DNA from 2 places in the Glycomyces tarimensis genome. Region 2 is predicted to be linked to the other one. Evidence: riboswitches for the same ligand, from Rfam matches in the RefSeq annotation. Region 2 holds a riboswitch; the other holds the start of a gene.
What was found. A riboswitch is a leader RNA that binds a small molecule or an ion and turns the genes downstream of it on or off. The one in region 2 is predicted to bind thiamine pyrophosphate.

Region 1 (10,407 bases), on a different contig from region 2:
GGTCGAGGCCGCGGGCGAGGTTGGCGGCGATCGCGGCGGAGAAGGTGCAGCCGGTGCCGTGGGTGTTGTTGGTGTCGATGCGCGGTGCGGCGTACTCGGTGAAGTCGCTGCCGTCGTAGAGGACGTCCACGGAGGTGTCGCCGTCCAGGTGGCCGCCGGTGACGAGCACCGGGCAGGGACCGGACTCGGCGAGGGTGCGGGCGGCCTCGCGGGCGTCGTCGAGGTCGCGGATGGTGGATTCGGTGAGCGTCTCGGCTTCGGGGACGTTCGGGGTCAGGAGCGCGGGCGCGTCGCCGAACGCGTCGAGGTAGGCGCCGGGGTCGCCGGTGAAGAGGCCGTCGCCGGTGGTGGTGACGAGGACCGGGTCGATCACGAGGTTCGGCAGCCGGCCGGCTCTGGCGGCGGCGCCGACGATGACGAGTGTGGGCAGGTCGGCGAGCATCCCGGTCTTGACGGCGGCGACCTCGAAGTCGGCGAGGACGGCGTCGAGCTGGGCTTCGAGCATTTCGGTGCCGACGGGTGCGGCGGCGGTGACGCCGAGGGTGTTCTGGGCGGTGATCGCGGTGACGCCGAGGGTGTTCTGGGCGGTGATCGCGGTGATGACGCTGGTGCCGTGCACGCTGTGGGCCGCGAACGTCCGCAGGTCGGCCTGTATGCCGGCGCAGCCTCCGGAGTCGGAGCCGGCGACGGTGAGCGCTATCGGCGGTCGCATCAGAGGTTCGCCATCCCTTCGAAGCTGGTGGAGGCCTGTGCGAGGTGGCGTTTGGGGATGCGTCCGGCGAGGCGGGCGGCGCGGCCGGCGCCCACGGCGTCGCGCATGGCCCTGGCCATGAGGACGGGGTCGGCGGCGCGGGTGACGGCGGTGGCGAGCAGGACGGCGGCGCAGCCGAGCTCCATGGCCTGGGCGGCGTCGGAGGCGGTGCCGATGCCGGCGTCGCAGATGACCGGCACGGTGGCCCGTTCGCAGATGAGGGCGAGGTTGTGCGGGTTGCGGATGCCGAGACCGGTGCCGATGGGGGCGGCCAGGGGCATGACGGCGGCGCATCCGGCTTGTTCGAGGTGGCGGGCCAGGATGGGGTCATCGTTGGTGTAGGGCAGGACCGTGAAGCCGTCGGCGACGAGGGTCTCGGCGGCGTCGAGCAGTTCGACGGGGTCGGGCAGGAGGGAGTCCTCGTCGCCGATGACCTCGAGTTTGATCCAGTCGGTGCCGAATGCCTCGCGGGCGAGGTGGGCGGTGCGGACGGCCTGTTCGGCGGTGAAGCATCCGGCGGTGTTGGGCAGGAGGTCGACGCCGCTGCGCTCGAGGAGATCCGCGATGGAGCCTTGGGCGGAGGGGTCGACGCGGCGGAGGGCGACGGTGACCAGCTCGGTCCCGGACGCCGCGATGGCCTCGGCGAGCTGGGTGTGGTTGGCGGCGCCGCCGGTGCCGAGGATCAGGCGCGAGCCGAAGGTCTTGTCGGCTATCTGGAGTTTTTCCATGGGTCACCCTCCTTGTGTGGCGGTGAGGACTTCGACGGCGTCGCCGTCGAGGAGCGGGCGGTCCCATTCGGAGCGCGGGACCACTTCGCCGTTGACGGCGACGGCGGTGCCGCGCCCGAGCGCGGCGTCGGGCTTGCCGAGCGCGGCGCGGACGGCGTCGGTCACCGTGGCGAGGCCTTCGCGCGCTTCGCCGTTGAGTTCGATGTTCATGGGCTCCCCTCGAATCGCTGCGGGTCGAACGCCTTCGGCGCCTCGACTTCGTCCCCCAGGGCCAGGGCGGAGGCGCTCGCCGCGGTCGCCGGGATGAGCGCTATGCCGTGCCGGTAGTGGCCGGTGGCGGCGACGGTGCGCTCGTCGATGCGGCCGATGAGCGGCAGGTTGTCCGGGGCCGTCGGCCGGAATCCGACCGTGACCTCGTCGAGGTGGTATTCGGCCACCTCCGGGACCAGATCGATGGCCCGGCGGAGCAGATCGTGAACCGCCCCGGCGGTTCCCGTCAGCCGGTCGAAGCCCCGTTCGTCGCTGGTGGCGCCGATGACGACCTCTCCGGATGCCCTAGTCACAATGTAAACCGGATGGCCCCGCACCCACCCGCGAACGGTGGTGCGCGGCATCGGTTGTCCTTCGGAGGCGAGCAGTCGCAGGACGGCGCCGCGGACGGGCCGGATCGGCAACCCGAAGTGGGAGGAGCCGCATCCGGCGGCGAGGACCACCTGGTCGGCGTCCAGCGCGGCGAGGTCCTCGACGCGTTCGGCCCGGAATCGGACGCCGGCGTTCTCGGCGGCGGCGGTGAGGGCCGCGTGGACGGCGCGGGGCTCGGCGGCGTGGTCGCCGGGGACGAGTACGCCTCCGCGGGTCCGGTGGCTGAGCAGCGGTTCCACCTCGCGGGAGGCGCGGCCGCCCAAGGTCTCGAATTCGCGGTCGGTCGCGCTGTAGATCTGGGTCTGGCGCCGGATCTCGGCCCGGTCGGCGTCTTCGAGTCCGACCATGAGCGTCGGGACGTCCCGGTAGCCGGTCGGCATGCCGGATGCTCGTTCGAGTTCGCGGGCGAACGCGGGCCAGGCGTCGGCGGAGGCGGCCATGAACGGGAGGAGTTCCTCCTCGCCGAATTGGGCCTCGGTGACGGCGGCGAGCATGCCGGCGGCGACCCGGGAGGCGCCGGAGCCGGGGTCGGGGTCGTAGACGGTGGTGTCGGCACCGCGCTGGGCGGCTCGCCATGCGATGGCGAGTCCGATGGACCCGGCGCCGACGACGGCGAGTCGCATCACTCGCCCACTGCCTCGAGGAGTTCGGCGGTGGCTCGTTTGGGGTTGTCGCAGGTGGAGATCGCCCCGACTGCCGCGACGCCGTGGGCTCCGGCCCGGCGGCAGTCCGCGGCGCGTTCGGCGGTGATGCCGCCGATGGCGATCACGGGGAGGTCGACGGCCTCGCAGACGGCGGCGAGCCCGTCGAGGCCGATCGCCTGGGGCAGGCCGGTCTTGGTGTCGCTGGTCCATACCGGGCCGACACCGAGGTAGGTGGCGCCGGCGCGGCGCGCGGCGCGGGCGGCCTCGGGTTCGCGGCAGGTGCCGCCGATGATCGCGGTGTCGGGGAGGATGCGGCGGGCGACGTCGAGGGGGAGGTCGTCGGCGCCGAGGTGGACGCCGTCGGCGCCGACGGCCTGAGCGATGTGGACGCGGTCGTTGACCAGGCACATCGCGCCCTGCTCGTCGCACAGCTCGGCGAGGGCGGTGGCCAGGTCGAAGGCGGCGCGGTCGCTGTAGTGGTCCTCGGGCCGGATCTGGACGAGGCGGGCGCCGGCCTCGAGCGCGGCGGCGATGACGGCGATCGGGGTGGCACCCTCGCGAGTGTCGGTGATGACGTGCAATCGCGGTAGACGAGTAGCGTTCATATCTCCTTCTCCCTGCGCCAGCATGATCTGGGTCAGGTTCGACGGTCGGGACTACGCAGTCCCCTCTCAGCCCGATGCATCGGACTCCCGTGGGTGTATTCGCTTACGTCGATCACGGTACGTCATCGTGCGCTGCGATGGCAAGGGCCGTCGCAGCATGTGGTCAGTCGGAGCCGCTCTGGATCGGCGGCTCGGCCTCCCACTGGGTCCGAAAGCCCCTGGTGACGATGAACGCGCCCACGCCCGCGACGACGATCCCCGGGATCGTCCAGCCGATCGCGAAGGCGTTGAGTTCGCCCTCCTGCTCCTCGGCGGTGACCTCGACGCCGTCGCGAAGGCACAGGACCGTCGCGCTCGGCTCGCATACGGTCTGCCCCGAGCGCCAGACCAGGGCGCCGACGATGACGGCCGCGCCGACGAGCATGAGCGCCAGTCCGCCGATGATGGCCTTCGTCCCGGACCGGCGCACTTCGCGCTGCTCGGGCGTCGCCGGCGTCTCGGCGTCGATCCGCACCAGCAGGTCGCCGCGCTGTTCCGGGCGCTCGCGCGAGGGCATGCCCTGTCCCTCGACGCGCAGCACCGCACCCGCCTCCTCGCCGGGTTCGATATCGACCAGGACCTCGCCGTCGAGCGTCTCCACATCGACGGCCCCGCCGCGCTCCAGCAGGAACGGTTCGACGCTCACCGTGGTGCGCAGATCGAGCCCGTCGCGTTCGAACACCGGGTGGCGCCGCTGGTGGACGAGGAGGACGAGGCCAGGGTCGCTGCCGCCGGGGTCGACGTGGACGACCTCGCCCTCGCCCAATCCCGCCGGAAGGTCGACCGTCGCGCTGCGAGTCACCACCATGGTCCCCGTGCCGTCGCAGTACATGCAGACCTGGCCATCGTCACGGCCCGAGCCCTCGCAGTTGACGCAGTCGCCGGGCGCGTCGAAGTCCACCTCCCGCTCGCAGCCGAACGCCATCTCCTCAAGCGTCAAATGGACTTCGATCGCGGCGGCCGAGGAATGCGGGGTGGTCATGGTCGGTCCTTCCAGGAGGGCGGTGTCGAATACCGTGGGCGCCACCAGCGTAGGTGGTGAACGCCACCATGCCTACCGGGCGCGGTCGACTCTCAGGACGCGGTAGCCCTTGGCGCTGGCGTGCTTGCCGACCGTCCAGCCCTGCTCGCTCAGCCAGCGCGCCAGCGAGTCCGCGCCCAGGTGCTTCGAGACGACGAGCCATGCCACGCCGCCCTCCCTCAGGCGCGGCAGCCACGTCTCCAGCAGCTCGTGGAGCGCCTCCTTGCCCACCTTGATCGGCGGATTCGACCAGATCTCGTCGAACGCGACCTCCGCCGGCACCTCCTCGGGCGTCGCCACGCGCACCGTGCCCGGCAGCCGCTCGGTGTTGCGCCGCGCCAGCTCGAGGGCACGCCGGTTCACGTCCACCGCCCACACCTCGGCGTCGTCCCGCTGCGCCAGCACCGCGCTGATCGGCCCGTAACCGCAGCCCAGGTCGAGGAACGTCCCGGCTGACTCGGGCGGTACGACCTTGTTGAGCAGCACGCTCGTCCCCGGGTCGAGCCGGTTGCCGGAGAAGACCCCGGTCGAGGCGGTCAGCTCGTAGTTCACTCCGTCGAGCTCGAAGGTGACGGTGCGCTCGCGGTCGTCGACGGCGGGCCGCTCGCTGAAGTAGTGCTCTGGCTGCTCGGACACGCATGTATTGTCGCTCCTCCCCCATGCCGCGTCACCCCGGATCTCGGGGCGGGGTCGGCCACGGCACACACCGCACCCGTGTGACGCCAGATGCTGAAGGAGTCTCGCGTTCCGTTCGGTGGTGCGCCGACGCGCCCCGCCTACTCCGCAGGGGGGAACAATGACCGGCAAAGGAGGGCACTGGGTCTATGCTCCGTGTCATGGCATACGGCCCGTCCCCCTTCGGGGTCCCGCAGCGCGAGCAGGGGCATGAGTTCGACACGGATGCGGATCTCGACCCGACTGACAAGCTCAGTCGCGCTCAGGTGACCGCGCCGACGATGCGGCTCAGTCCCGAGGAGATGGCGCTGCCGCGCTCGTCCTCGCGGCGCTCCGCCGAGGAGGAGATGGAGGAGCACCTGGAGCGCATCCATGCCTCCCGGCCGCTCCGCCGCGCCGCCCAGCGCGCACGCCGACGCACCCGCTGGTGGCTCATCGCGCTCGCGGTGGTCAGCGGCCTGGCCGTCGTCGCCGCCTGCGGCGCGGGTGCGTTCATCGTCCTGCGCGAGGGCGAGACCGCCCCGCAGGCCCCGCGTGCGACCGCCGCCGCGAGCGAGCAGGCGCAGCCCGACGCGGACTCCTCGGCCGACGCGCCGGACGTCGTCGACCCGATCGCGAACCGGGCGACCGACCCCGAGCCGACCTCGGTCGCCGAGCTGTTCGGATCAGCCGCTTTCACACCGGCCGGTGCGGCCGGGCCGTACGAGGTCCTGGAGACCGAGGAGCTCGCCGACTGCGTCGAGGCGGGTCTCGACGAGCTCGCCGAGATCCTGGCCGACTCCGACTGCACCCAGACCGTGCGCGCCACCATCGTGAACCCGGACGGCGAGTACGCGGCCACCGCCGGCGTCCTCAACCTCGGTGACGCCGACGAGGCCGAGCAGCTGCGCGCGGCCATCGAAGAGGGCCTCGAAGGCGGCTTCGCGGCTCTGCGCACCGACGGCGCGGGGTCCGAGCTCGGCCGTGCGCCGACCATGGTCGGCTACAACACCTACGGGCACTACCTGATGTACGTGGTCATCGGCCGCACCGACGGCGAGCCGCTCGAGGACGCCGACGAGACCGTCATGTCGGTGGTCACCGATATCGTCGACGTGTGGCTGGTGGACCAGCTCAAGCACCGCCGCGCCGTCGAGTGAGCCGGGTGGAACTCAAGCGTTCTTCAACATCGCCTTGGTCTTCGGCGGCAGCTCGGGGTCCTGACGGCACTCGGACCGGTCGGTGAGCACCCTCCGGCCGGCCCACGCCTGGTAGCCCCAGAAGACGGCGAGCACCGCGGGAATCCACAGCAGCCGCACCTCGAGTTCGAGACTCGCCCACAGGATCGAGGCGGCCGTCGCCGCGTACCCGCTCTGGGCCCGCACATAGAGCTTCGGGCTGGAGGGGTGCAGTCGCTTCGCCCGCGCGGCATACTCGCCGACGCCGGCGAAGTTCAAGCCCAGCACACTCCGAACGCCATCGTGAACGCGCAGACCAGCGCCGTCACCGCCAGGGCGTCCTCCGAGCGATCGCCGTCGCCGTCGGTGAGCTGGCCGAGGCCCCAGACGAATCCGGCAGCGGCGGCGGCGATGCACAGGCCCGCCATCGATGCCACGACGGCGCACAGGATCTTCCGCGAGGCCCTCAGATCGCCCCAGGAACTTCTATGTGGACACTCAGAGCCGCCGAACGCGCCGCCTCCCCGCACCCAAAGGGACCCGACCGGGTCCGCATCGACGCGCGGCCCGGCCTCGACCGATATCGACGGCTCGGCCGGACCCTCGTGGTCGTTCATCGCATCCATGACCTTCCTCGGCTGTCCAACTGCGCTCCCATGAGGGCCAATGGGTCTCAGTCCAATGCGGACATATCCAGATGCGAAGGGGTACGCGGGGAATCATCTCATTGATACGGGAATGTCGAACTCGTGAATACTTTCCGCGGCTATTGACCGGCCGGATCATCCCATGATTCCATCGGATGAAGCGACGAACGGCAATCCCGGCCGCCGCTTGGATCTGGTCCCCGGTAGGTCCGCGCCCGCTGCAACCCCGCAGGAGTACAAGACATGCATATCGCCAGACGCCTGGCGCACGGTGCCTTCGCGCTGACCGCAGCCTCGGCACTCGCCCTCGCCCTCGTACTCACCGCCGACACCGACCGGGCCGAGGCGGTCCGACCTCCCGGCATCCCCTCGGCCTCCACCGCGCAGTCCGAACTCGACGCGCTCACCGTCGCCGCCGAGTCCCACAACTCCAGCTACGACCGCGACCTGTTCCCGCACTGGTCGAGCGTCGGCGGCGGCTGCACCGCCCGCCAGCACGTGCTCTCCCGCGACGGCGTCGACGTCCAGACCGGCTCGGACTGCCAGCCCGACTCCGGGCGCTGGCAGTCCGACTTCGACAACACCTGGACCACCTCGGTCTCCAACGCCACCATCGACCACGTCGTGGCGCTGGGCGAGGCGTGGGGCTCGGGCGCCTGGGCGTGGAGCACCGCCCAGCGCGAGGCGTTCGCCAACGACGTCGACGCCCCGCAGCTGTGGATCGCGACCTCCTCGGTCAACTCCTCGAAGGGCGCCTACGACCCGGCCCAGTGGATGCCGCCGAACAGCTCGGTGCGCTGCGACTACGTCAAGGCCTGGATCCACGTCAAGTACCTGTACGCGTTGACGGCGGACCCCGCCGAGAAGAGCGCCCTCCAGTCGCACATGTCGAGCTACTGCGGCACCGGCGGTGGCGACCCGGGCACCGGCCAGTGCTCCGGTTCCTTCAACGGCCCCAGGACGATCACCGAGGGCCGGACCCTGACCACCTCGGTCGCCCTCACCTGCGCGCGCGACGCCTCCAGCAGCAGTCGGATCAGCGTGGACATCTCGCACCCGTACCGGGGCGACATCACCATCGCCCTCGTCGCGCCGGACGGGACCGTCCGCTCGCTCAAGGGCGCTGATGCCGACTCGGGGAACGACATCGTCGCCACCTACACGGCCGACCTCTCCGGTGAGCGAGGGTCGGGCACCTGGTCGCTGCGGGTGGTCGACACCTACTTCGGCGGATCGACCGGCACCCTGAACAGCTGGTCGATCAGCATCTAGCCATCTCCCCCCCCCGAGGGCCGCCGCCTCCCCGCGGCGGCCCTCCCTCGTTCGCGCTCCAGAACTCGACGTCGCCTTCGTGCCAGCATCGGGCCTCACCGGTGACGAGACTTGCTCCTTGTCAACCATGGACAACCAGGTAGGAGCAGTCATGTCCGCACGATTCAAGTCTAAAGTGGTCATCGTCACCGGCGGGGCGACCGGCATGGGATTGGCCGTCGCCGAGCGCGTCGCGGCCGAGGGCGGGACGGCGGTCATCGCCTCGCTGCGGAAGGACGTCGCCGAGACCGCGGTCGCCTCGATCACCGCGAAGGGCGGCCAGGCGGCGTTCGTGCCGACCGACGTCACCGACGAGGAGCAGGTCGAGCGCCTCATCGCGAGGACAGTGGACGAATTCGGCGGCCTCCACGGCGCCTTCAACAACGCCGGCGGGCTCAATGCCTTCGGCACGGTCACCGAGATCGACGCCAAGGCCTGGGACACCGACATCACCCTGACACTGACCAGTGTGTTCCACGGGCTCAAACACCAGATCCCGGCCATCGCCGCCTCCGGAGGCGGCGCGATCGTCAACAACGCCTCCAACCTCGGGGTCGTCGGCATGGGTACCGTAGCGCCGTATGTGGCCGCGAAGCACGGCGTGGTCGGCCTGACCAAGGCCGCCGCGCTCGAGACCGCGAAGCAGGGCGTGCGGATCAACGCGGTCCTGCCGGGAGGCGTCGACACGCCGCTGTACCGCTCCACGACGGGAGCCACCGAGGAGGGCCGCGAGAAGATCGCGGGGCTCCACCCGATGGGCCGGATCGCCAGGCCCGAGGAGGTGGCCGCGTTCATCTGCCACCTGCTGAGCGACGAGGCCTCGTTCATCACCGGAGCGGCGCTGTCGATCGATGGCGGCTTCACCGCGCAGTAAACGCGTGGCCCGCAGCACGACCACGCTGCGGGCCGAGTTGCCATCTGGGGACGCACCACACGTTCGAAGACTTCGAAGAGGGATTCGAGCGCATGACCGTGCCGAGGGCCGTCCAGCATTCATGGAGCGCGGTCTACGCCTGGGGGAGACCGGCAATGGAAGGTGGGGCGCTGGCGGGAACGGTGTGGCGTTGATGGTTGCACTGCGCTAAAGGCGTCAGCGACGAAGAGGTGAGTGCTCTGTGGAGGCCGGGTTCGCGGACATGCCGGTGGGGTGTGGGTTCGCGTGCGGGCCGGGGCGGTTCCTTGGTTCGCGGTATGGCTTGCGGGGCAGGGTGGTTGGTGGCTGGCGGGCCGGAAACGTGAGTGTTTTCCCACCCTAATGGGTGATGACAAGGACCCTGTGACCTGGGAGAATAGAGGTATAGCACGAACCGGCGGAAACAGCAGGTTCGTACGAGACCTCAATGACCGAGGGAGGTGTCAGATGGCCAAGGCGAGCATGAAGCCCAGCAGGACCGAGCGGACCGAGCGCGCCAAGGTCATCCACACTGATCTCGATGAGGCCGCTTCCCTGATCAACTCCGTGCACGCCGAGGTCCTGCGCCGGGTGATCGAGGCGAAAGCCTGGAACATCCACCGTGACTGCGACGGCTTCTCGGCCCTGCGCGAGTGGCTGGTGTCGACGTTCGACTTCCACCTGCGGGTCGCGGCTGATCTGGCGGCGATTGCCCGCACCGCCGGGAAGTTCACCGTCCTCGCCGAGACCGCCACCTCCGCTGCGGCGCGGATCGACCGGGTCGCCGCGGCCGTGCGGCGTCTGGACGCGACCAAGGTCTTGCGTGTGTACGCCCGGACTCCCTACCGCGAGCCGGTCCCTTCCCCGTTCGACGCGGACATCCTCTGCCCGACCCCCGAGCATCTGATCGCGCAGTACTGCATCCACGCCACCGTCAAAGACGTCCACGCCCAACTCGACGAACTCCAAGCCGCGCTCGACTCCGGTGAGGAGCTGTTGGACGGGCTCGGGCAGCAGTCGTTGCAACGCCTGGATCTGGTGGAGACCGAGAACGGCATGTTCGTCCTCTCCGGGCTCCTGTCTTCGGACACCGGGAAGCTGTTCGCCAAGCTCCTGACCACCGCCGTGCCCCCGCCCCGGCAGGACGAAGTCGACCAGGACGGGTCGCTGCCGCCTGCGGCGAACCGGCGGGCCGAGGCGTTCCACCAGGTGCTCGCGGCCCACGGGGCCGACCCGAACGCGGCCAAGCGGCACGGCCACACCGCCATCCTGCACCTGTCAGTCGACATCGAAAC
Region 2 (10,407 bases):
CGGCCTCGGGGTCGTCCAGTTCGCGCCGCAGGAACTCGAGCCGGCACTCCGTCGTGGCCTCGTAGGCGAGCATCCGCCGCTGCTCGTGCTCCCGCGTGGCCGAGACCTTCGCGTAGCGCTCGGCGTCATAGACCCAGTCACGGCCGGTGGCCTCCCAGCCGCCCTTGACGCGGCGGACCGCGCCGTCCACGTCGAGGACCTTGAGCATCATCTCCAGCCTCGTGCGGCGCAGGTCGACGCGCGTCTCCAGCGCCGCCGTCGAGAGCGGTCGGCCCTCGGCCTCCAACGCCCGCAGTGTCTGGCGCACCGCCTCCTCGGACGGGAACGACAGCGACCCGAAGTACTCCCAGATCGCCCGGTCCTCGCTGCCGGGCATGAGCACCACCTCGGCGCGGTCGCACGCACGCCCGGCACGGCCGATCTGCTGGTAGTAGGCCACCGGCGACGACGGCGCGCCGAGGTGGACGACGAAGCCGAGATCGGGCTTGTCGAAGCCCATGCCGAGCGCGCTGGTGGCCACGAGCGCTTTGAGTTCGTTGCCCAGCAGCGCCTCCTCGCGTTCGAGCCGCTCGGCGTTGTCGGTGCGGCCGGTGTAGGAGGCCACGGCGTGCCCGCGGCCGGACAGGTACTCGCTGACCTCCTCGGCGGCGGCCACGGTGAGCGTGTAGATGATCCCCGAACCGGTGATCTCGGGGAGGCGCTCGTCGAGCCAGGCCATGCGGTGTGCGTTGTCCGGCAGGTCGACCACCGACAGACGCAGCGACGCTCGGTCCAGGTTCCCGCGCAGCACCAGCGTCTCCGCGCCCGCCCGGTCCAACTGCTCCGCCACGTCGGCGCTCACGCGCGCGTTCGCCGTCGCCGTGGTGGCCAGCACCGGGACCGACTCGGGCAGGCCGTCGATGAAGGTGGCTATGCGCCGGTAGTCGGGCCTGAAGTCGTGGCCCCAGTCGGAGATGCAGTGCGCCTCGTCCACCACGAGCATCCCGCACCCGGCGGCCAGCTTCGGCAGCTGATGGTCGCGGAACGACGGATTGTTCAGCCTCTCGGGGCTGATGAGCAGCACGTCGACCTCGTCGGCGGCGATGGCCTCGCTGATGGCGTCCCAGTCCTCCAGGTTCGCCGAGTTGATCGTCCGCGCCCGGATGCCCGCGCGCTGGGCGGCCTCGATCTGGTTGCGCATCAAAGCGAGCAGCGGCGAGACGATCACCGTCGGGCCCATGCCGCGGCGGCGCAGCAGCGCCGTGGCCACGAAATACACCGCCGACTTCCCGAAACCCGTGCGCTGCACCAGCAGCACCCTGCGCCCCGAGGCGTCGGTGAGCGCCTCGATGGCCCGCCACTGGTCCTCGCGCAGCCGCGCGCCCTCGCCCGCCAGCGACCGCAGCAGTCGCTCGGCCTCGTCCCTCGTCGCGTCTCCCGCGGTGCTTCCGGTTCCTGCCATGCCCACCGTTGTACCGCATTCATATGACGGCCGGTGACGACAGTAGGCTGCGACGGATGGACATCGAAGTGCCATGGAAATCCGGGTCGTGGACGAACCTGCCGGTCACGGCCGCTGAGCGGGACGGCCGCCTCATGGTCACCGCGGCCGAGGGCAGCGACGCCTGGCGGCACACCTGCTACGGCTTCGTCCACGACGGCGAGCACGCGCTCCTCGAGGAGTGGGATCGTGAGCACGCCGTCGAAGTGGCCTTCACCGCCGCGTTCGAGGCCCAGTTCGACCAGGCCGGCCTCATGGTCCGCGTCGGCGACGAACACTGGATCAAGGCCGGCGTGGAGTTCGTCGACGGCGCCCCGCAGCTCGGCGCGGTGGTGACGAACGGCCGCTCCGACTGGTCGGTCAGCCCGGTGCCCGACTGGGCCGGAAGGGAAGTGACGATGCGGGCCACCCGGATGGCCGACGCGGTGATCGTCCGCGCCCGAGTCGAGCAGGAGCCGTGGCGGCTCGTGCGGCTCGCGCCCCTCGATCCGGGCCTGACCGTCCAGGCCGGCCCGTACTGCTGCGCGCCCAGCCGGGCGGGACTGACCGTGCCCTTCAGCGCCTGGCGACTGACCGCGCCCGACCGGAGCCTGCACTAGGGCCCGGCTCAGTCGTCGATCTCCATCGCCAGCAGCCTGAGGTCGTAGACGTACATGCGCTGCTGCCGATCGGCCACGCCTCCGGCGCTGACCTTGACCCCGTCCTCGCGGAGCAGTTCCGGCACGTCGCGGCCACTGCGCCCGTCCGACCAGCGGAAACCCTCGGAGACCTTGCCGCTCGCGGTCAAGACCCGGTAGGCGCGCTCGACGTCGCCGTCGTCGCGCATGAACGCCCCGACCTGCCTCGGACCGGTGCCGATCAGTTCGGCCAGATCGCCGTACGAGGTCCAGGTGCCTTCGGGCAGCGCGGCCACGACCCGCCGGACCAGTTCCCAATCCCGCTCTGTCGTCACGCGTGACAATGTACTGGACGAGGCGTCCCGCGCCACCGCACCGTCCAGCCGAGCGGTCGGGCGTACGCGGGGTGTTAACGTCGAAGCTGACAGGGGAGCCGATTCGGCTGAGAGTGCGGAACCGACCGCAGACCCTCACACCTGATCCGGGTAATACCGGCGTAGGAAGTCGTCTGCCGCTGTCGCGTCGTGTCCATGCATCCTTGAAAGGCAACGCCCATGCCGACCAACGACAGCCCGCCGCTCGCGTCCTCCGCGCGCTGGCGCACCCTCGACATCGTCACCTGCGCGGCCATCGCCGTCGCCTTCGGCGTCATCTTCTGGGCCTGGAACCTCCTGTGGGCCGCCCTCGAGGCGCCCTTCGCGTTCTATCCGCCCGCGCGGGCGATCCTCTACGGGGTCTGGCTCATCCCGGCCGTGCTCGCGCCGCTCATCGTCCGACGTCCCGGTGCCGCGCTCTTCACCGAAGGCCTCGCCGCGGTGGTCTCCGCGCTGCTCGGCTCCTTCTGGGGCATCCTCGCCGTCTACCAGGGTCTGGCGCAAGGCCTCGCCGGGGAACTGGCCTTCGCCTCCGGCCGGTACCGCCGCTTCGGCACCGGGACCGCCGTCTTCGCCGGCGCCCTCGCCGCCTGCGCGGCCACCGTGTTCGACGCCTTCGTCTGGTACCCCGAGACCGACTGGCTCACCTTCCGCCTGCCGTTCATCGCCATCGCCACCCTCTCGGGCGCGATCGTGGCCGGACTCGGCTCCCTCGCTCTGACCAAGGCCATGCTCCCCACCGGCGTCCTCGACCGGTTCCCGGCCGGACGCGACCGGCGGCGAATCTGACGAAGCGATGATCTCCGTCGAGTTCCGCGGCTTCTCCTGGCGGCACGCCGGACGGCGCGCCCCGGCCGTCGCCGACGTCGACCTGCGCATCGAGCCGGGAGAGCGGGTCCTGCTGCTCGGCCCCTCCGGCTCGGGCAAGTCCACGCTGCTCGCCGCGCTCGCCGGGCTGCTCACCACCGACTCCGGTGAGCGGCGAGGCGAAGTCCTGCTCGACGGCGAGGACGCGGCCGCCCGGCGCGGCCGCGTCGGCATCCTCTTCCAAGACCCCGAGACCCAACTCGTCATGGCCCGCAGCGGTGACGACGTCGCCTTCGGGCTCGAGAACCAGGCCGTGCCGAGGGACGAGATCTGGCCCCGTGTCCACGCGACCCTGGAGACGGTCGGATTCCCTTACCCCGCCTCACACCCCACTGACGCCCTCTCCGGCGGCGAGCAGCAGCGCCTCGCCCTCGCCGGCGTCCTGGCCCGACGGCCCGAGCTGCTCCTGCTCGACGAACCGACCGCGAACCTCGACCCCGAAGGCGCCGAAGCGATCCGCGAGGCCCTCAAGTCCGCTCTGGCCGACACCGCGGCGACGTTCATCGTCGTCGAACACCGCGTGGCCGACATCCTGAACCTGGTCGACCGCGTCATCGCGCTCGGCCCTCGCGGCACCCTGCTCGCCGACGGCCCCGCCGAAGCGGTCTTCGCCGAGCACGGGGAAACCTTGGCGGCACAAGGCGTGTGGATGCCCGGCGTCCCGCTCCCGGCCCATCCGGGTGCGGCACCGGGGGAGGAGCGACTCCGCGGCGAATCCCTCACGCTCACCTACCCGGGCGCCGACCGGCCCGCGCTCGACGGCGCCGACTTCGCGCTGCGCTCCGGCGAGCTCCTCGCCGTCACGGGCCCGAACGGCTCCGGCAAATCCACACTGGCGCTCCTCGCGGGGGGCCTCGCCAGGCCCACACGCGGCAAGGTGACCGTGCCCGGTGAGGCCTGGCCGCTGCATCGCCTGCCCGCGCACCGGCTCGCGACCCGCGTCGGTTCGGTCTTCCAGGACCCCGAGCACCAATTCGTCACCGCGACCGTCCGCGCCGAGCTCGCATTCGCGCCCCGCGCCGCCAAGTGGTCGCAGGACAGGATCGACGCCCGCGTGTCCGAACTGCTCGAACGACTCCGCCTCGACCACCTGGCCGAGGCAAACCCGCACACCCTCTCCGGCGGCGAAGCCCGCCGCCTGTCCGTCGCCGGGGCGCTGGCCGCCGCGCCGGAAGTGCTCCTGCTCGACGAGCCGACATTCGGCCAGGACCGCCGCACGTGGGGCGAGCTGGTCGACCTCACCGCCGACATCCGCGACGACGGCACCGCCGTCATGACCGTCACGCACGACCGCGACTTCGCCGCCGCGCTGGCGACCCGCGAGATCGTGCTCAAGGACGGCCGCATCCACTCGGAGACGAGCCGATGCTGACCCTGGCACCGGTCTGCGGCCCCGAGGCGCCGATCGCCCGCGCGAACCCCGTGGCGAAGCTCGCGGCGGTCGCCGCCGTCTCCACGACCGCGCTCATCGCGGCTGACTGGCTCACGCCGGTGCTGCTGCTGGCGGCCCTGGCCGCCGTCACGCCCTTCACCGGCATCCGGCTGCGGTCGCTGGCGCGCCGCCTGAAGTGGCTCTGGTTCGCGGCCGGGACGGTGGCCGTGGTCAACACGGTCTTCGCCGCCGAGCGGACCGGGACGATCCTGTTGTCCGTGGGGCCGTTGGACATCGCGTCCGACGCTTTGATCGACGGGGTGGCGCTGGGGCTGCGGGTGTGCGTGGCCGCAACGGCAGGTGTCCTCGGCTTCGCGACGACCGACCCGACCGACCTCGCCGATGCTCTCACCCAGCAGCTGCGGGCCTCGCCGCGGTTCACCATCGGCTCCCTGGCGGCCCTGCGGATGCTGCCGCTGCTCGGCGCCGAATGGCGGCAGATCATCACGGCCCGCCGGGCCCGCGGCATGGAAGGCGGCAGGAATCCGATCAGGCGCCTTCGACTGTTCGCCTCGACGATGTTCACGCTCCTGGTGGGCGCGATCCGGCGAGCGGGCCGCCTCGCCGAGGCGATGGACGCCCGCGGCTTCGACTCCGAGATCCCCCGGACGAACGCTCGGATCCAACGCATGCGCCCGGGAGACTGGCTCGTCGTGGCCGCCGCGACCGCCACCTCGGCGGCGGCGGTGGCGCTCAGTCTCGCCTACGGCACCTTCGAGATGCTCATGTAGCGGGCGCTCGGTCGGGCCGCGCCATCGGCCGAGCGCGGTTCGCAGCGCCGTCACGAACGGGTCGTCGCCCGACTCGTCGTGCCACTCGGACACGAACACCGCCGCGGCCTTGAGGCCGCCGTCCAGCCGGGGGAGGAGCTCGCGCCACGCCCACAGGTTCGGGTGCTGGCAGGCGGTGCACGCCGCTGCCGGAGCCAGCAGCTCGATCGCCCGCTCGAGACCCGTCCTGTCCATCGGGTAGGCGCCGGTCTCGCCGCGGTAGCCGCAGACGGTCGCGAGCACCACGGCGGGCAGCGGATGCTCGCCGTCGTTGACTCGCGCGAATTCGACGGCCCCTTCGGAGTCGATCGCGCCGACGGCATAGGCGGCCCGAAGGCGCCAGTCGGGCAGCGCCGATATGAAGCGCTCCCGCGCGGCGCTGATCTCCTCGACGGTGAGCCACGGCTCGGTCATCGCGCGATCACCTCACGCGCGGGAGGCGGCGGCAAGCGATATACGAGCGATGTTCGCCGGGAGCTCTGGCGCAGGGAACAAGGCCCCTCGATTGACGGCAGGCCCGAGCCGTCGTCGAGAGGCCGCTTCGACGGCTCGGGCCTGCCTGGTTTCCCTGGTTTCCCTGAACGCACGTTTCCTCTACGCCACGCCGACCTCCTCCGCCTCATCCACGAGCGGCTGGGCGAACTGCGCCGCATACAGGCGCGCGTAGGCGCCGTCCGCCGCCAAGAGCTCCTCGTGTCCGCCCTGCTCGACGACCCGGCCTCGTTCCATGACGACGATGACGTCGGCGTCGCGGATCGTGGAGAGGCGGTGGGCGATCACGAAACTCGTGCGGCCCTGACGCAGGGCGACCATGCCCTGCTGCACCAGCATCTCGGTGCGGGTGTCGACCGAGCTCGTGGCCTCGTCGAGAATCAGGATGGCAGGGTCGATCAAGAAGGCACGCGCGATGGTGACGAGCTGGCGCTCGCCCGCGCTCAGGCTGCCCTCGTCCGCGTCGAGCACCGTGTCGTAGCCGTCCGGCAGCGTCCGGATGAAATGATCGGCGCGCGCCGCCCGGGCCGCCGACACCACCTCCTCCCGGGTGGCCTCCGGCCTCCCGTACGCGATGTTCTCGGCGATGGTGCCGCTGAACAGCCAGGTGTCCTGCAGGACCATGCCGATGCGCCGGCGCAGCCGCTCGCGCTCGACCTCGGCGACGTCCACGCCGTCCACGGTGATGCGTCCCGAGTCGAGGTCGTAGAACCGCATCAGGAGGTTCACCAGCGTCGTCTTCCCGGCTCCGGTCGGGCCGACGATCGCGATCGTCTGGCCCGGCTCGGCCCCGAGCGACAGGTGCTCGATCAGCGGCTCATCCGGCAGGTAGCGGAACGAGACGTCCTCGAAGACAACCCGGCCCCGCACCGTGTCCAATGCGGACGATGATGAATCGGCGACCGGGCCCGGTCGCTGCTCCTCGGCGTCGAGCATCTCGAAGACCCGCTCCGCCGAGGCGACGGCCGACTGGATCTGCCCGGCCATGGCCGCCAGTTGGTTCACCGGGCTCGCGAACTGCATCGTGTACTGGATGAACGCCTGGATCTCGCCGATCGTCATCGCGCCGGACGCCACGCGCAGGCCGCCGACGACCGCCACCAGCACGTAGGTGACCGAACCCAGGAACGCCATCGCGGGAGCGATGAGGCCCGCCAGGAACTGGGCCCCGGTACTGGAGTCGTAGACCTCGTCGTTGTGCCGCTTGAACGTCTCGGCCGACTCAGCCTGCCGACCGAAGACCGTGACGATCTGGTGGCCGGTGATCATCTCCTCGACATGGCTGTTGAGCTCGCCCGTGGCCGCCCACTGGCGGGCGAACTTCGGCTGCGACCGTTTGCCGATCACCTTGGCGCCCCAGAGTGTGAGTGGCACGGTCAGCACCACGATGACCGTGAGCAGCGGCGAGATCGTGAGCATCATGATCGGCACGCCCAGCAGCATGAGCAGACTGAAGAGGATCCGCTGGAACACCTGCTGGACCGTCTGGGTGAGGTTGTCGATGTCGTTGGTGACCCTGGAGAGCACCTCGCCGCGCGGGCGGCTGTCGAAGTAGCGCAACGGCAGCCGCGCCACCTTCTCGTCCGAGGCCGCCCGCAGATTGAACGCCATGCGCTGCGCGACCCGGGCAATCGTGCGCCCCATGGCGACCGTGATCAGCCACGAGACCGCTGACAGCACCGCGGTGAAGCCCAGCAGGCGACCGAGCGCGCCGTAGTCGACCTCGCCCTCGCGCACGCCCCGCAGCACCTCGTCGGTGGCCTCGCCCAGCAGCGCCGGGACGACGACCATCCCGGCGACGCTGCAGACGGCGAAGACGACGATCGCGATCATGCGGAGGCGGTCCTCGCGCATGGCGCCGACGATCCGTGCGACGGTGCCGCGGAAGTCCTCGGGCTTGGCCGCCGGATCGCGGCCCGCTCCCATCATGCTCACAATGCCTCCTGGAGGGTGTGCTGCGAGCCGGCGATCTCGGCGTAGACCGGGCTGGTCCGCAGCAGTTCGTCATGGGTGCCGACCCCGGCCACGCGTCCGGCGTCGAGGACGACGATCCGATCCGCGTGGCGGACGGTCGAGACGCGCTGCGCCACGATCACGAGCGCGGCGTCGGCGATCTCGGCGGCGAGGGCCTGACGCAGCGCCGCGTCCGTAGCGGTGTCCAGCGCGGAGAAGGAATCGTCGAAGAGGTAGATCTTGGGGCGCGCCACCAGAGCCCGGGCGATCGCCAGGCGCTGGCGCTGACCCCCGGAGACCGTGGTGCCGCCCTGGCCGATCGCCGTGTCGAGCTCATCGGGCATGGCGCGCACGAAGTCCGCGGCCTGCGCGATCTCCAGGGCCCGCCACAGCTCGGCGTCGTCGGCGTCGGGATGCCCGTATCGCAGGTTCGACGCCACGGTGCCGGAGAACAGATGGGCTCGCTGGGGGACCAGGGCGACCGTGGAGGCGATGTGCGCGCGGCTCAAGTTCCGCACGTCGACGCCGTCGATCCGCACCGAGCCGGACTCGACGTCGAACAGCCGCGGGACGAGGTTGAGCAGGGTGGTCTTCCCGGTGCCGGTGGAGCCGATGACGGCGGTGGTCTGCCCCGGTCTGGCGACGAGGTCGACCCCGCGCAGCACCGGTTCCTCCGCGCCGTCGTAGCGGAAGGTCGCGTTCTCGACGTCGAGCTCGCCGCGGCCCGGCGGCTCGGTGACCGGCCGGGCCGGCTCGGCGATGCTCGGCTCGGTGGCGAGGACCTCGCCGATGCGGCCCGCGGCGACCTTGGCGCGCGGTGCCATCATGAACACGCCCATTGACATCATGACGGCCATGAGGATCTGGGAGACGTAGCTCAGGTAGGCGATGAGCGAGCCCACCTGCATCGAGCCGTCGGCGATGCGCGCGGCTCCGAACCACACGACCGCGATCGCGGTGAGGTTGGAGATGAGCATCGCCGTGGCGCCGAAGAAGGCCTGGACGCGCCCGACCCGGAGCGAGACGCTCATCAGATCGCCGTTGGCCTCGGCGAACCGTGCCTGCTCGTGCTCGTCGCGGACGAAGGCCCGGATGACGCGGATGCCGGTGATGTGCTCGCGCATGACCTGGTTGACCGAGTCGATGCGTTCCTGCATGGCCTTCGCCGAGGGGATCATCGCGCGAATGATGGCGCCCATGGCCGCCACCGTGATCGGGATGGCCACCAGCAGCGTGGCCGACAGCGGCACGTCCTGGCCGAGGGCGAGCACGAGCCCGCCGACGCCCATGACCGGCGCGGCCAGCAGCATCGTGAGCGTCATGAGCAGCAGCACTTGAATCTGCTGGACGTCGTTGGTGGTGCGGGTGATCAGCGAGGGCGCGCCGAAGCGGTCGAACTCGCGGTTGGCGAACCGCTGCACGCGTCCGAAGACGGCCTCGCGCAGGTCGCGCCCGAGCGCCATGGCGACCCTGGCGCCGAAGAACACGGCGAGGCCGGCGGCGACGACCTGCAGGAAGGTCACCCCGAGCATGATCGCGCCGTGACTGAGCACGTAGTCGGTGTCGCCGACGACGACGCCGTGGTCGACCAGGTCGGCGTTCAGCGTCGGCAGGTACAGCATCGCGAGTGTCTGGACCAGTTGGAAGACGACGGCGAGGGCGAGTGCCCGGCGGTGCGGCCGGAGGTAGTCGCGCAGCAGCCGTATCAGGCCGCCGGGCGCGGCCGGGGTGTCGGCCGGATCGGGTGGATTGGTCTCTGGCATGCCACCCACCATAGCGATAAAATAGACCGAGTACAAGTTTAGTTGCGGTAAAATTTTCGATCTGGTACACTGAAAGAGTGAAGGAACAGCTCAGCCTGCGGGAACGCAAGAAGCAGGCCACCCGGGTCCTGCTGATGGAGAAGGCCCTGACGCTCTTCGAGGAGAAGGGCTACGACAACGTCTCCGTAGCCGAGATCGCGGAGGCCGCCGAGGTCTCCAAGGCGACAGTGTTCAACTACTTCCCGACGAAGGAAGACCTGGTCCTCGCCGGTGCGAAACACCATGTCGAGGAGCCCGCCGACATCGTGCGCTCCCGACCGCTCGGCCAGACCCCGCACGGGGCCCTCCGCGAGTACTACCTGCGCATGCTCGAAGAACACGAGCCGGTGACGGGCCTGAGCGTCCACCCGCTGGTCATGCGGGTCCTGTGCGTCGTCCGGCAGTCCCCGGCGCTGGCGCTGAAGGCCATGGACGTCCGCCGCGAGTCCTCCGAGCGGCTGGCCCGGGCGCTCATGGACGAGGGCGCCTCCGAGCTGACCGCGCGCCTCGTCGCCACTCAGCTCATGCACACCCAGCACATCCTCTCCGAGATCAACGTGCGCCGGCTGCAGGCCGGCGAGACTCCCGAGGCGGTCTACCCCGACGCCGTGGACACCGCC

Region 1: another riboswitch for thiamine pyrophosphate. It lies ahead of thiE (thiamine phosphate synthase); the one in region 2 lies ahead of ACYVK3_RS13670 (ECF transporter S component).

Annotation. Positions count from the first base shown of each region.
Region 1 is NZ_BAAHCB010000001.1:290,438-300,844, forward strand. It holds gene thiD (bifunctional hydroxymethylpyrimidine kinase/phosphomethylpyrimidine kinase) at 1-712, opposite strand, end outside; gene ACYVK3_RS01375 (thiazole synthase) at 712-1,479, opposite strand; gene thiS (sulfur carrier protein ThiS) at 1,483-1,689, opposite strand; gene thiO (glycine oxidase ThiO) at 1,686-2,744, opposite strand; gene thiE (thiamine phosphate synthase) at 2,744-3,370, opposite strand; TPP riboswitch at 3,361-3,471, opposite strand; gene ACYVK3_RS01395 (DnaJ C-terminal domain-containing protein) at 3,534-4,391, opposite strand; gene ACYVK3_RS01400 (class I SAM-dependent methyltransferase) at 4,464-5,066, opposite strand; gene ACYVK3_RS01405 (hypothetical protein) at 5,267-6,244, shown strand; gene ACYVK3_RS01410 (hypothetical protein) at 6,257-6,550, opposite strand; gene ACYVK3_RS01415 (hypothetical protein) at 6,538-6,888, opposite strand; gene ACYVK3_RS01420 (proprotein convertase P-domain-containing protein) at 7,153-8,181, shown strand; gene ACYVK3_RS01425 (SDR family NAD(P)-dependent oxidoreductase) at 8,333-9,094, shown strand; gene ACYVK3_RS01430 (HNH endonuclease signature motif containing protein) at 9,581-10,407, shown strand, end outside.
Region 2 is NZ_BAAHCB010000018.1:12,300-22,706, forward strand. It holds gene ACYVK3_RS13655 (DEAD/DEAH box helicase) at 1-1,441, opposite strand, end outside; gene ACYVK3_RS13660 (DUF1349 domain-containing protein) at 1,498-2,079, shown strand; gene ACYVK3_RS13665 (MGMT family protein) at 2,088-2,432, opposite strand; TPP riboswitch at 2,514-2,617, shown strand; gene ACYVK3_RS13670 (ECF transporter S component) at 2,652-3,260, shown strand; gene ACYVK3_RS13675 (ABC transporter ATP-binding protein) at 3,268-4,710, shown strand; gene ACYVK3_RS13680 (energy-coupling factor transporter transmembrane component T family protein) at 4,704-5,501, shown strand; gene ACYVK3_RS13685 (ABC transporter ATP-binding protein) at 6,135-7,958, opposite strand; gene ACYVK3_RS13690 (ABC transporter ATP-binding protein) at 7,964-9,748, opposite strand; gene ACYVK3_RS13695 (TetR/AcrR family transcriptional regulator) at 9,826-10,407, shown strand, end outside.